Regions from separate parts of the Cyclobacterium sp. 10D3-21 genome, predicted to be linked through region 1. Evidence: riboswitches for the same ligand, from Rfam matches in the RefSeq annotation. Region 1 holds a riboswitch; each other region holds the start of a gene.
What was found. A riboswitch is a leader RNA that binds a small molecule or an ion and turns the genes downstream of it on or off. The one in region 1 is predicted to bind cobalamin.
Positions count from the first base shown of each region.

Region 1 (5,284 bases):
CGGATCCGTCCCACAGGATACCAAAAGGGCAAACAAAAATAACTTACAGGCTAACTGCATTTTTTTCATAACTCTACATTTAAATTAAATTGAAAATTTCTTCCAGGCATGGACCTCAGGCGAACCACCTGATAATCCGTATTGAAAATATTATTTGTATGGAATCCCAAATTCCCCTTTAGTTTTCCTCTCCACTCAAAGGCATAAGTGACCCCAGTATCCCACAAGCTGTAGGGAGCCAAAAGGGTTTGGTTATCCGTGGTCACATACCTTTCACTTGTCCATTGCTGCTGGATGTAAAACTTGTAGGGGCCATTTTGCAGGCTTCCTTGGGTACGAATTTTATGCTTTGGAACATAGGGAAGTTGTTTTCCCTGACTGAGTGAATTTCCTTGATCTCCGGATTGATTGACCGCACTATTCAAGGAATAGTCCCCATTCATTTCCCATCGATTGCTACCTTGCTTGAATATTCCTTTGAAAAAATACTCCAGTCCCTGGTTGACCACTGAACGTACATTTTCAGCCTGCCAATAGGTACCTTTTGGCAACCACAAAATCCAATGATCTACATCCATATGAAAATAGGTAAGCCTGTTTTCAATAGTAAAAGTGGATAAATTGACTTTACTGGTAAGTCCTACTTCCTTGCTTAGGCTTTTCTCAGGTATCAAATCGGGATTGCCACCCGGCACCCAAAACCTATCGTTTAAAGTGGGAATTTTAAAGCTTCTTGACAGATTACTTATTAATTGCCAATTCCATAGAGCTGAATTAAAGAAAGCCCATTCTACACCCAATGAAGGGGTAAACGGAGCTGCTTCTCCTTCATGGATTAGCTGCCTGAATTGCATGGAAATCCCTAAATTTTGCCTTGGTTTATAATTGGTGGCCTGGTACAATTCTAACCGTTGTTCCTGACTGTTGTAGGTAGCCAACTGGCCTTTGATATGGGAATAGCGGATACCGCCAAGGGTCTGCCATTTTTGAGAGAAAGAGTAATCCAAGGCAGTGCCTAGTAAAAACAAGCGCGTTTGGTTTCTATCCGTATTAAAAACCATCACATCACTGGATATCCCGGTTTTGGCTGTCCAGGTAAACTTTTCACCCGTGAATGCATAATCAACTACAGATCTGACACTGTGGTCTTTTTGTACATCGCTTACAGCTGAGCCCAACAAAGGTTGTATTTGCCTGTCATTGGAATTGATCCATAGGTTGGCTTTTAAGGACTGTTTCGGGCTTATTTCAAAAGCAATATCCTGTACCAAACCAATTTGTGATACCCTGGCATGGTCCTGCCGTTTTTCCGGGGTACCGGGACTTGCCCAATCCTTATAAGTAAAATTATTTGCGGTATAATTTCTGTAGACATTGGTTCGGAAGGCAAATTTTTCAGCTCCCTGACTGTAGCTTACCTGCTGGTGCCAGCGACCAAAACTCCCCAAAAGTGTTCCAATTTTCAATTCATTGCCGGTATTGAATTTCAGGTCAGAAGACAAATGAACAGATCCTCCGATGGCATCGGTTCCATACAAAGCCCCTGAACTCCCGTAATGAATATTTACATTATCAAAGCCACCTATCGGGAAAATTGAATAATCCGCCTGCCCCAATGAAGGGCTGTTCACTGGCAACCCATTCCAAAACAAGGCATTGTGTCCGGCAGAAGTACCGCGCATGCTTAAAGAAGCCAGCATTCCTGATCCGTATTGTCTTAAAAACAAGCCTGTTTCCTGCTGTAAAACCTCTCCCAAAGAATATCCGGACAATTGATCTAACCTGTCCGCATCAAGGGTCCTTACATATTGACCAAAGGCATATTTTCTTAAAGCAGCGGCATGAACTTCCACTTGGGAAAGCACCAAAGTGTCTTGACGGAAGGCCCTTGAGGAATCAGATTCGCTCTGCCAACCAGCAATAAAGAAAACCAAGCAAGCAATTAATGACATCCTCTTTCTTTTTGAATAGGTATCCATGTTTTTACACATTTCGGAATAAAGAAGAGAATGGAATGTTAACTGATAACACCCCTTGAAGACAACCTTTGATAGGTATCTGGATTGGGTACCAATATTCAATAAATGAAACTATTGAAAACAGCTAAAACCTTCTTCTCAGCCTTTCTCCCGAAAGCCATGAATGGTAAGATTTTAATGGCAGGTCTCCTGACTTCCCAAGGTAAATCCGCCTTCTCACCCCAAAAGGGACAATGGCAAAGGATGGATTTCCATTTTCTTTATTGTTATAAAGATTGGGTTACAGTTGCGGGGACAGTTTCGGTTTCACACCGAATTCCCTATTAATCCCGAGAGCCTGGTAAAGGATCGGGAACCATAAATCGGCACAAACATACGTCAAAAACTCTATTCAAAAAACTTTTGAAAAAATTAAGCTGTTGGAAATGGACGCTGCAATGGTTTACTTTGAACTGAAAATCAAATCCTGTTTATTCTTTTTTACTAAGAAATGACTGTTATTCGCCTGTTTATTTTTGTTTTATTATTTCTTCCGGCTTGCCAGCAAGCCAGACAAGAAGGCACTTTGGATGCTCTGGAAGAAGTCCCTTTACGCTACGCAAAAGGTTTTGCGCTTTTCCGTGGGGAAAATTACCATGTAATTGAAATTGTTCAACAGGAAGGTGAAAACCAACGGTTTTTGGTTTATGATTCGCAAAAAGAGATTGATTTTCCTGATATCCCCATTGATGGGAAAATTGCTTCAGGCAGCCATAAAATAATATTGTCGGCCACACCACAAGTCGCTCATTTGGATTACCTCAATGCTGAAGAAAGTCTAATGGCCTTCCCTGACCTTGACCTGATCACTTCTGAAAAGATCAGGAAAAGAATCAATGAAAACAAAGTCATTGACCTTGGAAAGGGGCCAACCTGGGATTTAGAAAAAATTATTGACCTTCAACCGGATTGGGTCATGGTTTCAGGTTTTGGGGAAACTTCCAAAATGGTAGAGCGATTGAAGTCAGCAAAAATACCGGTAATAGTCAACAAGGAATACCAGGAAAAACACCCTTTGGGACGGGCCGAATGGATAAAAGTAACAGGAATATTGTTGGGAAAACAGGAAGAAGCCTCAGCCGTATATTCAAAAATAGCCGCCAATTATAAAGCTGCACAAGAACGCCTTAGTCCTGTCCCTGTAGAAAATAAACCTTCTGTTCTCTCCGGCTCCATGTACAAAGACATTTGGTATGCGCCAGCTAAAGACAGTTGGGCTGCTAAAATCATAGCCGATGCGGCTGGCCATTACCTTTTTAACACTATGGAAGGGACAGGAAGTTTGACTTTAAACTATGAGTTTGTTTTGGACAAGGCCAGTCAAGCAGATTATTGGATAGGGGCAGCCGATTATGCCTCTTTGGGCAGTATGGTTGCTCAAAACCCCAAATACAGTGGCTTTGAGGCTTACAAAAAGAAAAATGTATATACCTACACGCTGGGCAAAGGGGAAACCGGTGGATTCAGGTATTTTGAAGAGGGATACCTGCGGCCAGATTTGGTACTTTTGGACATGATCAAAATTCTCCATCCTGAAAAAGCGGTGGACCATCAGTTTAGGTATTTCCAAAAATTAGAGGATTAGGCTCATGACTCACCGCGTTAAGTTTACTTTTTGTCTGATTTTAATGGTTCTCTTATGGCTATTAAACCTGAGCCTAGGTTCCCTTTCTATTCCAGTAGCCTCCCTCCTGGAAAGGTTGGCGGGAATTCCTTTCCCTAGGGAGAGTTGGGAAATAATTGTTATGGATTATAGAGTTCCCAAGTCTTTTACTGCGGTATTGGCTGGCATAGGACTTTCGGTGAGTGGCTTGCAGATGCAAACATTTTTTAGAAATCCACTGGCTGGACCCTTTGTTTTAGGCATCAGCTCAGGAGCTGGCTTAGGGGTGGCCTTATTGTCCATGGCAGGAACGGCCTTTGGCTGGCAAATTTTGTCCGGCACACCCAATTATTGGGCAGCCATCATCGCCTCAAGTGGCGGAGCTATCGGCGTATTGGTTTTGATGGGACTGGCTTCATGGAAAGTAAAAGACAGCATGACTTTGTTGATTGTAGGTTTGATGTTTGGAAGTGCGGCATCTTCTGTAGTTACGCTTTTGTCCTATTTCAGCTCTGCTGAAGAGTTGAAGATGTTTACCCTATGGTCCATGGGCAACCTTGGTAATACAGGTTGGCCTGAACTGGGACTGTTATCCGGGGCCATACTTATAGGTTTATCAATGGTGGTATTTTCCGTGAAATCTTATAATGCCATGCTTTTGGGAGAAGCTTATGCCAAAAGCATGGGGATAGATTTCCAAAAATTGCGGTGGATAATGATTGTCAGCACCGGTATATTGACCGGAGGTATTACCGCTTTTTGCGGGCCTATCGCCTTTATAGGTATTGCTGTTCCTCACCTGGCCAGGTTATTATTTAAAACCAATGACCACAGGATATTGTTTCCTGCAACCGCTCTCTTAGGGATATTGGTATTGTTGGCCTGCGACACTTTAAGTCAGTTGCCTGGCTATGCTTCAAGTCTACCGATCAATGCGGTTACCACTGCGTTTGGGGCACCCTTAATCATCTGGTTAATCATGAAAAGGAATTTTAGTGAGGCATTTTAATTATTAACGAAATGGAAACCTATCAAAATAGCCACAGACATGCAAAGCCTTGCATCCATGCCAGAGATTTGATGCTTGGATATGTTATAGACCACGAGGTCAATACCGTAGCCACTGATATTTCCTTTGATTTATATGATGGAGAATTAACCTGTATGATGGGCCCCAATGGGGTTGGGAAATCGACCCTATTGAAAGCCATCATGAACCAAAACCCGCCAATTAAAGGCGAAATATGGTTGGGTGAGAAAAACATCGGCCTTATGAATGAGCAAGTCAGGGCCAAAAACATTGCGGTTGTGCTGACAGAGAAAATCCGTTCGGGTCTTATGACTGTTCGGGAGCTCGTAGCGCTAGGAAGAACACCACATACAGGATGGTTGGGGCATTTAAGTAAGGCTGACAATGAAATTGTTAATCAGGTATTGGGGAAGACCCATCTTGATTTAATTGCCCAAAAGAAATTGTCAGAACTGAGCGATGGACAACGACAAACAGCTATGATAGCCAGAGCACTGGCACAGGACAGTAGCATCATGATCCTGGACGAGCCTACCGCACACCTGGATCTCACCAATCGTTTCGAAATAATGTATTTGCTAAAAAAACTAGCAAAGGAAGCAGAAAAGGCCATTTTGGTTGTTACCCATGACC
Region 1 is NZ_CM147924.1:5,240,476-5,245,759, forward strand. Features, by position in the region: gene AC0L7T_RS20185 (DUF5074 domain-containing protein) at 1-69, opposite strand, end outside; gene AC0L7T_RS20190 (TonB-dependent receptor) at 66-1,979, opposite strand; cobalamin riboswitch at 2,142-2,354, opposite strand; gene AC0L7T_RS20195 (ABC transporter substrate-binding protein) at 2,470-3,603, shown strand; gene AC0L7T_RS20200 (iron chelate uptake ABC transporter family permease subunit) at 3,608-4,630, shown strand; gene AC0L7T_RS20205 (ABC transporter ATP-binding protein) at 4,642-5,284, shown strand, end outside.

Region 2 (5,284 bases), 1.5 Mb from region 1:
TAGATGCCAGGCCCAATTTCATTGGGATACCTGAAGTCTGCAAAGGCATCCAAAAGTTCCATTTGTGAGCGAGAGCATTCGATGGTAATCACATCAGCATCCATGGCAGCAATACTTGGCATAATGTCATTGAACTCCGAGTAACACATGTGGGTGTGAATTTGGATAGCATCGCTGACACCTGAAGAGGCCAATCTAAAGGCTTCAACAGCCCAGTTGAGATAGGCTTCCCATTCCGAACTCCGTAAGGGAAGTCCTTCCCTTATAGCTGGTTCATCAATCTGTATGATTTTGATACCTGCGCTTTCAAGATCCCTTACCTCATCCCTAATCGCCAGTGCAATCTGTCGGCAGGTTTGGGAGCGAGGTTGATCATTGCGGACAAAAGACCATTGAAGGATAGTAACAGGACCTGTCAACATCCCTTTTACACGTTTTTTTGTTAAGGATTGGGCATAAGATGACCAGAAGACCGTTATTGGTGCAGGGCGGAAAACATCCCCATAAATGATAGGTGGCTTTACGCATCTACTACCATAGCTTTGCACCCAGCCAAACTGGCTGAAGGTGAATCCTGCAAGTTGTTCACCGAAATATTCCACCATGTCGTTTCTTTCATACTCGCCATGTACCAAAACATCCAGCCCAATTTCCTCTTGTTTTCGGATGACCTTTTCAGTAGCCTCTTTTAACAAGTTTTCATACGTTTTCGAGTCAATAAAACCTTTCTTAAATTGAGCCCTCCAGTTTCTTACTTCTTTGGTTTGCGGAAAAGAGCCAATTGTAGTTGTTGGTAAAGAGGGTAGTTTTAGTATTTTTTGCTGCAAGGTTCTTCTTGTTACATACCTACTGTCTCTTTTATCATCTGAAGGCGAAATGGCATTAACCTTTGATTTCACGGTTTCATTGTGGATGAGACTTGAATTTTTGCGACTAGCAATCGCTGACTTGTTCACTTCAAGCTTCAACAGGGTGTCTTTATGAGGATTTGGCAAAGACAATTCCTTCAGTAATACAACTTCCTTTAACTTTTGTTTGGCAAAAGCCATCCATTGTTTGATCTCCGGTAAAAGAATTTCTTCTCGGGTTTCTGCTTCCAGGTCATAAGGGACATGTAACAAGGAGCATGAAGGCGCAAGCATAACCCTTTCACTACCTATACTGTTAATGACATGATTGATGACCCCGAGCGAATTTTGAAAGTCATTTTTCCAAATGTTTCGACCGTCCACAATCCCTAAAGAAAGGCTTAACTTTTCCGGAATAAGCAACAATATTTCTTTCAATTGATCTGGATTACGTACCAAATCCAGGTGAAGTGCGCAGATAGGAAGGGACAAGGCCAGATTAATATTGTCATTTAAGCCTTCAAAATAAGTGGAAAAAAGGAGCTTTAGTTTTGGAAAAGCTTTTCTAATGTTTTGGTATACCAATTTATAAGCCTCTTTTTCCTTTTCATTAAGGTCAAGACCCAAAAATGGTTCATCAAATTGCACCCAATCCGCACCATTTGTTTCCAGGTCTTTTAAAATTTCCAGGTAGACAGGGAGTATATTATGAATAAGGTCAATTTTATCAAATCCGCTTGTTTTTTCTTTTCCAAGCAATAGATAAGTAACGGGGCCTATAAGAACTGGCTTGGCATTAATGCCTTTTCTTTTGGCTTCTATAAACTCATCCACAACCTTGGTGGAGAGGTATTTAAAGCTTTGTTTTTCAGTGAATTCAGGTACCAGATAATGGTAATTTGTGTCAAACCACTTGGTCATTTCCATAGCGGTAATGTCCAGTCCATCCTTTTGGTAACCTCTTGCCATGGCAAAATAATGGTCCAATGGGCTAAGGTTTGGGTTTTCTAAAAGAGGTCGATACCTGTCTGGAATAGCCCCTACCATTAGGGACATGTCAAGCACCTGGTCATAGAAAGAAAAGTCATTGACCGGAATAAGATCAATCCCGATGTCTTGCTGGGTTTTCCAATTCTGAAATCGGATTGCTCTTCCTGCCTCGGCAAGTTCTTCCGATGAAATTTTGCCTGACCAATATTGCTCGCAGGCTTTTTTGAGTTCTCTTTTGCTACCGATTCGCGGATAGCCAAGAATGTGCGTTTGCATGTTCTTTTAACTTTTAAATTAATAAAATGAGTTAAAAGCCCTTTGCGTTATTTCGAAATTGCTAGGAGAAAAGAAGGGTGGGTAGATTTAGGAAATTACCAAAAAAGACGCAATTATCCCCGGGAAAACAATTGTATTTAAGATGATAACACCGAACCTGACATCACGCTTCGAATCGCGAAAGCATTGTCAATTCGAAATAGGCAGGTCTCCTGACTTGTAACATTTTTACCTTCCTTCCCATTCTTAATTCAAGAACAGTGGATTTGCTAAGGGTAAAAACCTTTGTAGTTACTTACAGTTGCGCGACAGTTCGTGATTCTCACACGATTCCCTATTAATTCACGTTAAGTAAAACCTATTTCGGTTGATGAAGAAATAATAAAAGAACTTATTGAACTCAAATGTAGGTCAGATAAATCACATTTCCTGCAAGAATGGTGAAATGGCAGGAAAAAAGTAGGGGTAATATTACACGCGGTGTAATTTATAGGGATAAACACCATCAGCATTCCATTGACAGACATATAAATTCTTGTCCCTGTCCAAACAGACATCATGGCAATGTTTGAAGACCGGTAGTTCCTGAAGCATCAGTTCTAATTGGCCATTTTTATAGACAGGTTCAGTGCCTCCGGGATTGGAAACCACCTTGTTGTTTTTGTCCAAAATGGTTACAAAACCTCTGTTTAGGCGCATGTTATAATTGCCTTTTTCCATTCCAAAACACACTCCTGAATACAAGTTTTCACCATCTAAAACCGGACGGCTTATAAATGCACCGGGTAGGTAATGAACTTCAAGATACTCACCAGCTAAAGTGAATCGTTTGAAAGTATTCTTTATTCTTGCAGAACATAGTAAGGTAGGGTTGGAAGGGTCTCTGTAATCAATGGCTACCCCATGGGCTTGTTTGAATTTGTCCGGCTGAAGAAAACTATCCCCTCCAAATTTTCGAATAAATTGGCCATTCTGATCGTACTGTAAGATAAACTGAGAACCATAACCATCGGCAACATAGATGTCTCCATTTGGGCCAATAGCTGTTTCTGTAGGACGGTAATAAGCATGTTCTGTATATGCCCCTATCTTGGAAGGGTGGTCCAGCTCCATTAGTATTTTACCATCCATGGAGCATTTCACAACTTTTCCTAAGCCAGTATCTGTGATAAATAAAAACTCCTCGTCTCCCTCTTCTGTAAGGGTCAAACCATGTGCTCCAGAAAAGTTCAAGGTCCAGGTATCCAGAATATTGCCTGAGGTGTCATAGATTAGGATATTGTTTTTTGGATGGTCCGTCAATAAGATCAATCTATTATTTTTATCAAGGACCATTTCATGGCAATTGTTTACAGGGTGACTGTTGCTATTGGCTTTGCTCCAGTCTTTTTCTACCCTGTATTTGAAGTCACCATGCCCCAAAATATCCTTCTGGATTTGTGCTGAATTTGAATTGATATTGAAAAGTGGCAATCCGGTAGTGAATACTGCGCCGCCACTTGTGATAGTTGTTTGAATGAATTTTCTTCTTGAATACATGAATTATAATTATGACAAAAGTTCTTTGATTACCTGTCCGTGGACATCTGTAAGCCTGAATCTCCTGCCTTGATGTTTGAATGTGAGCTTCTCATGGTCTATGCCCAATAAGTGTAGTAAGGTGGCCTGGAAGTCATGTACGTGTACTGGGTCTTTAGCTACATTATAGCTAAACTCATCTGTTTCTCCGTACACCATTCCTTTTTTTACTCCGGCCCCAGCCATCCACATGGTAAAGCATCCAGGATGATGGTCTCTGCCATAATTGTCAGCGGTGAGTCTTCCTTGAGAGAAGCTGGTTCTCCCAAATTCTCCACCCCATACAACCAAGGTGTCTTCCAAAAGTCCCCTTTGTTTGAGGTCCTGAATCAAACCTGCTGTGGCCTGGTCTGTGCTTAATGCTTGACGTTTGATGCCTTTAGGCAAACTGCCATGTTGGTCCCATCCCATGTGGTAGAGCTGGATGAATTTTACATCACGTTCGGCAAGTTTTCTGGCCTGAAGGCAATTGGAAGCATAGGTGCCAGGAATTCTTGCATCTTCTCCATAAAGCTCGTAAATATAATCCGGCTCTTTGCTGGTGTCTACCGCTTCGGGTACAGAGTTTTGCATTTTATAGGCCATTTCATATTGGCTGATCTTGGACTGAATTTCCGGATCTTGCCACAAGTCAAACTGGTGTTCATTTAACTTGCCGATATGGTCCAGGGCACGACGCCTGTCATGGTCATGTACCCCATGCGGATTATTCAAGTATAAAACAGGATCTTTGCCCGAACGAAATTGAATGCCCTGATGATGGGAAGGTAAAAACCCATTTCCCCAGGCGGTGGAGTTTAGTGGCTGTGATCCGGGACTTTTGGAAAGTAAAACCACAAAATTGGGCAAATTTTCATTGTCACTTCCCAAACCATAACTCAGCCATGATCCGATAGATGGTCTACCACTCAATTGAGAACCTGTTTGCATAAACATGACGGCAGGTTCGTGGTTGATGGCGTCGGTGATCATGGATTTGACAATACAAATGTCATCCACCACTTTGGCCGTGTGAGGGAAAATTTCACTTACCCAAGCTCCTGATTGTCCGTATTGCTTAAAATCATAAATTGATTTCACCAGGGGAAAAGTAGACTGATCTGCTACCATTCCAGAATTTCGCTGGGTTCCCTGAACGGAAGGAGGGATTTCTTTGCCATGCCATTTTTCCAGTGAGGGTTTGTAGTCAAAAGTTTCGATCTGTGAAGGGCCTCCCGATTGGAAAAGATATATCACCCTTTTGGCTTTCGCAGGAAAGTGCGTACCTGTAGAAAGTCCCTGGGGTTTGTAGAGTCCAGAGCTGTCAGGAGCTTCGGCAAACCCTGCCTTTTGACCAATAAGGCTGGATAGCGCGATGGCTCCAAAACCCAAAGAAGTCTTTTTCAAAAAGCCACGTCTTGTCTCTCCGAATTTGTTTATGTCGTTCTCGTTCATGGCGATTATTATCTTATGGTATACCCTTCCGTGGTATTCATTATTCCATTGATTACGGTAGCCAATGAGGCTACCCGAACTGGATCTAGCGTACTGTCTACCGGTTTGCTACCTGTGCTAAGGTAGGCCATTGCATCACTTTTATTCAGACCAAAGCG
Region 2 is NZ_CM147924.1:6,749,352-6,754,635, reverse strand. Features, by position in the region: gene metE (5-methyltetrahydropteroyltriglutamate--homocysteine S-methyltransferase) at 1-2,114, opposite strand, end outside; cobalamin riboswitch at 2,300-2,491, opposite strand; gene AC0L7T_RS26350 (NHL repeat-containing protein) at 2,586-3,653, opposite strand; gene AC0L7T_RS26345 (DUF1501 domain-containing protein) at 3,663-5,126, opposite strand; gene AC0L7T_RS26340 (DUF1553 domain-containing protein) at 5,135-5,284, opposite strand, start outside.
Region 2: linked by a shared signal. The riboswitch ahead of metE (5-methyltetrahydropteroyltriglutamate--homocysteine S-methyltransferase) and the one ahead of AC0L7T_RS20190 (TonB-dependent receptor) in region 1 are both predicted to bind cobalamin.

Region 3 (5,284 bases), 910 kb from region 1:
CATAGACAAATCCTCCATCAAAAGTTACGTAGCGACCATTCTTCACTTCCAAAACGGCTATACGTTCTGTAGTCTCAGCATCCATCACTTCCACTTTATTGGAGGCATTGATTACAGCATAAAGTTTGGAGCCATATAGGCCTAAATCATTGCCTACATCTCCTAAGCCAAGCTTTGAGCTTGGGTTTGCTGTGCCATATAAATTCCTGGTATATAGCCCTGTTTGGTAATCATAATAATCCAATGATGCCTTGTTCATGTTCATATTGCCTTCATTAAGCAGATAAAATCCGGCAATATTTGAGGCTTCTTGCTCAGGTAGCTTGTCCTCGTCAGGCAAAGGAATAAAATCATCTTCCCTACAACTCGATAGAGTGGATAGAATAAGTAGGAATAAGAGGTAGCAAAATGAGTTTTTCATGGTTTAAAAGGAGATATTGAATTTTAGTCGATAGTTTCTTCCTGGCATTGGAAAGTTTAAAACCACATCGTAATACTGGTTAAATAGGTTGTTGGTCTCCAATCCCATGGCGTATTGATGCTTGCCAAAATGATTTTTCCAGGTTAATCCCAGGTCGCTGGTATACCAGGGTTGGACATAGTTGACAGGTAAATTTGCCTTTTGGCTAAAGCGTTCACCTGTATAGATGAAGCTGAAATTGGCTTGCCAGTGCTGATAGCTGGCTGATGAGGTAAATGTTCCACTATGAACTGGCGTATAAGGAATCTGGTCTCCATACACTGTGTTGCTGGCCGTAATATCTATTGCCTTCTGGAAGGTGTAACCCATTCCTATTTCGAGTGATACGTTTGCTATTTCTTTAATGCCACGTAGGTTGGTTTCAAGTCCTTTAATTTCTACCTCATTCAGGTTCATCATTGTCCACCGAAAGAGATTGGCAGATGGCATGGCCACAATTTTGTCTTTAACTCGGTTGTAATACGCATCTATCTGAATGGAGAATGCGTCTAAAATGAGGTTGGGCTTGACCTGCAATGTGCTGCCTAAATTGTATTGTGTTGTGAACTCCGGCCTTAAAAAGGTGTTTCCTACGAAAGTGTAATAGCGGTCATTGAAGGTAGGCATTCGAAAAGACTCTTTGTAAAAGGCCCTAATGCGGAAATTCTCATTTAAGGTAAAAGGCTGATAGGAAACTGATATTACTGGGTTGAAAACTTGTTGGTCGCTTCCTTTTTGGTAAAACTTTACCTTATCCTTTACATAAGCAGCTAAAAGGTTTGCTTGTATTTCTAATCTGTCTCGATGTATGGCGCTGGATACCGCGAAGTAATAAGAAGATCTGCTAGGATAAGTGAATCGGTATAGGTTGGCATCCAGGGTATTGAAGGAATAGTCTGCAGCGATGGACACATCCCACCAAGAGTTTAGCATGTATTGATTGACTAGAGAGGTGTAGAATTCCTTTTGATTATATCGATTGTCCAGTGCACCTTCAATCGTTTGATAGTTAGGGTCTATGTACCGATTGTAATCACTGCTGTACTTCATATTGACCATCAGCTCATGTTTGTCAAAAAATGATTTGTGCAACATGCCCTGCACAAAGAAATTCTTGTCCCAAAGACGCTGATAATGACTAAAAATATTGGCAACGATGGCTCCAGGAAGTCCCCGCTCTGATTCGTAATAATAGCCTTTTAGTGATGCTTTTCCTCCTGATTTGAAAGCCTGATGAATTGTGATTTCTGCCCTGAAGGATTCGATATCTCCGTTTTGTCGGGTAGCAGTGGTGTCGTAGCCATTCTCTTTTTGGTACCGGTATTTATATTTCCCATTGGCGGTAATGTATGCTGTGTTGAAGGACACAGAAAGCCCTTCATTAATCCGGCGCTGATAAAGCAGGGATGGGTTGACCAAGCCAAAAGATCCTGTTTTGAATGAAAGTTTCGCATGCTCTTTTTCGCCCGATTCAAACACTGGGATTTTACTCTGCATGAACAGTGTGTTAGAGGCAAAGAAACCTAGAGCTGGCTGGAATATATTGGACTTTTGACCATTGAAAAGTTCTAAAGCCTCAATATTGTCCAAAGAGAATTTACCCAAATCTACCTGCCCATTTTGAGCATTTTTGATGACCACACCATCGTAGAAAACGCTGGTATGTGCAGATCCCATACTTCGGACGTTGATGGTTTTCAGCCCTCCTATTCCTCCATAATCCTTTAACTGAACTCCTGAGAAATACCTGATGGCATCAGCTACTGAAAAACTATTTAGTTTTTCCAGATCTTTACCTCTAAGTGCCTGTACCGGCATTGGAGAGCGAAAACGGGATTGGTATCTTTCAGATTCGACAGTTATCCCTTCAATATCGAAAACGGAGGTTGTATCCCTTGGGGGGAAATATTTTTTGCCATACTTTTCCTGTGCTTGGCATAGGCAAGCAAAAAAGAGTAAAGCGCACAAAAGAAGAATCGCCTCCTGCTTCGGAAGCCATTTGTAAATGATCATTAAAACTATTTGTCTAAAGGCAAATAGCTTTCAACGAAACCAACTGAAATCAAAATCTTGCGTTGCAAGACGAATTTGTTTTCAAGCTTCAATCCCCGAAAGCTTTCAATTAAATCCGGATTCTGCAATAGATTGTCTATCGCATATTTCGGATTACAAATCGTATTGGCAAGTATTCTGACTTACTCACTATTTTCCGACCTTCCCCTCTGATTATACAGAAAGTGATCATTAAAATTTGGAAATAGCTTAATGAGATTACAGCTGCGGGACAGTTCCGGATTCACACCGGATTCCAATTTAATTTCTCTAGGACAATATCCAGGAGGAAACCATTACGGCGGCGAAGATAGGATTCTATTTTCGATAAAAAAATTTCTTTTTTGAATAAAAAATGCTTGAAGGGCAAATCCTTGATTAAGGTTCCATTTTAGGAAGGGTGTCGCTCGCAGCTTATTGGATGAGGATTCCTTAGCATTTATCTTAAATGGTTACTTTTTGACCAAGTGTTTTGTACTTTAAACTAAAGTATTGTATTTATTGACGACACTTTTCAATGATGGTTTGGTTTTTTTTCCCTAGCTTAAAAGATTAGAAAATTACGAAAGGTAAATTTTGAGGACAAAGGGTGAATTAGTAGGGGTTATTGGCTTGGTAGGATTGGTGTTTTAAGCCTTAGTTTAATTGTTTGAAACCAAATCGATAGCGCAGTTTATACCACATTTTGCTAAGTCTAGAAGTTGGCCTTCCTAAATATAGGGGGGATATGAGCTGAAATGCATAACGCTAGCGTAATAGTTGGTTTTAATAAGAAATTACTAATGTTTATTGTGTTGATTAGAATGTATTTATATGCCTCTATTTGATTTTAAGACTGTTTTTTTTAGTTATATTATAGTTAATATCATTAATTTAGGATTAATTGTCTCTTTATATTTTCAGGTAAAAAAGCGGTTCCCTGATATTTCTTTAGTATTGCTTAGTTTTTCAATGCTTACACTTGGAAATATTTCAATATTTTTGCGAGGTAATATTCCTGATTGGCTATCTATACCTGTGGCCAATACCTTAATCGTTTCTTCTACTGTTGTATTATTAATTGGATTAGAGAAATTTGTCAAGTTAAAAGGACCCCAAATTCAAAATTATTTATTGATACTTGTTTTTTTTCTTGGACACGTTTATTTCAGTTTTTTTCATCCCGATTTATACATTAGAAAAATAAATTTTGCATTGGCTTTTTTGCTAATTAGTTTTCAAGTTGCTTATTTAATGTTAAAAAGGACTCCGGTAGCTATGCGAGAGGTAACTCGGCCAGTTGGGTATGTATTTATAGGGGTCTTTTGTGTTCAGGTTTTGCACATTATATACATCATTCAGAATCAACCAGACCTTGCAGGCTATTTAGATTCAACAGGTTCAGAATCTTTATTTTTAATGGCATGGGAGGTCATAATTATATCTCTGACTTATAGTATTTTCCTGATGTATAATAAACGCTTGATGAATGATGTTAATGAGCAGGAGGAGAAATTTTCAAAAGCATTTCATAAAGCTCCTTTTATAATTATTTTATCTAAACTTAAGGATGGAGAAATTTTCGAAGTAAATAAAAATGTCCAATCAATTTCTGGCTTTCAACCTTATGAATTAATTGGTTTAAAATCAGTTGATTTAAATATTTGGAATCAAAATGAAGACCGATTAAAATTCACCTCAGATTTAACCTCAAAAGGTATAATAGTAGAAAAAGAATATTTGTTTCGTAAAAAATCAGGGGAATTATTCTATGGTCTAATCTCAGCCGAAATCATCGAAATAAATAATGTGAATTGTGTTGTGTCTGTAATAAATGACATTACGAATAGAAAGCAAGCAGAGTTTAATCTTCGAAAAAGTGAAGCTTCTTTAAGAGAATTAAATTCAACAAAAGACAAGTTTTTCTCAATTATCGCACATGACTTAAAAAGTCCATTCAATGGCATTATGGGTTTAAGTGAAATCCTAAGTGAACAAGTTAGGGAGAGAGATTATGAAGGAATTGATACTTATGCTGCCATTATAAATGATTCTTCAAAACATGCCATGACATTATTGTCAAACTTGATGGAATGGTCAAGGTCTCAAACTGGCCGAATAGCGTTCAATCCAGAAACAGTTGACCTTGTTAAAATGATTCAATTGACCATTGAATTGTTGAGAACTTCATCCGAGGAAAAAGCAATTGGGATAAGTTTAAATGCACCATTAAAACTTGTTCTATACGCCGATAAAGCAATGATAGAAACTGTATTGCGAAATTTTATATCCAATGCCATAAAATTTACTTCTTTTAAAGGGAAAGTAATTATTGCAGTTGAAGAAACAGAGCTTGAATATTTATTGTCTGTTACTGACAGTGGTGTTGGGATTGACAAAGATAATATTAAAAAATTATTTAGAATTGACAATTCCTATTCCACATTAGGAACTAACGACGAAAAAGGAACAGGTTTGGGGCTCATTCTATGTAAGGAATTTATCGAAAAACACAAAGGGAAAGTAGGCTTGGAAAGCGAACCTGGCGTTGGAAGTAGGTTCTATTTTACTTTACCCAAAAACAGAGATAATGCAACTCAGAAATCCAATATAGCTGTTAATTAGCTGTATATTAAGTGATTTCAAAAGAGAAAATAGAATGGCTTTTACCTAATTGAATTTGAATAAAATTAATCCTCTGAAAGCCGGACTTTAAGGTTGCCTATACTATTTTCCAGCGTCCAGGCAGGTATTCGGATTTCTATTCGTTTCAGGTTTTCCATGGTTTTGTCA
Region 3 is NZ_CM147924.1:4,334,649-4,339,932, reverse strand. Features, by position in the region: gene AC0L7T_RS16985 (YncE family protein) at 1-421, opposite strand, end outside; gene AC0L7T_RS16980 (TonB-dependent receptor) at 425-2,473, opposite strand; cobalamin riboswitch at 2,624-2,825, opposite strand; gene AC0L7T_RS16975 (sensor histidine kinase) at 3,326-5,116, shown strand; gene AC0L7T_RS16970 (heparinase II/III domain-containing protein) at 5,182-5,284, opposite strand, start outside.
Region 3: linked by a shared signal. The riboswitch ahead of AC0L7T_RS16980 (TonB-dependent receptor) and the one ahead of AC0L7T_RS20190 (TonB-dependent receptor) in region 1 are both predicted to bind cobalamin.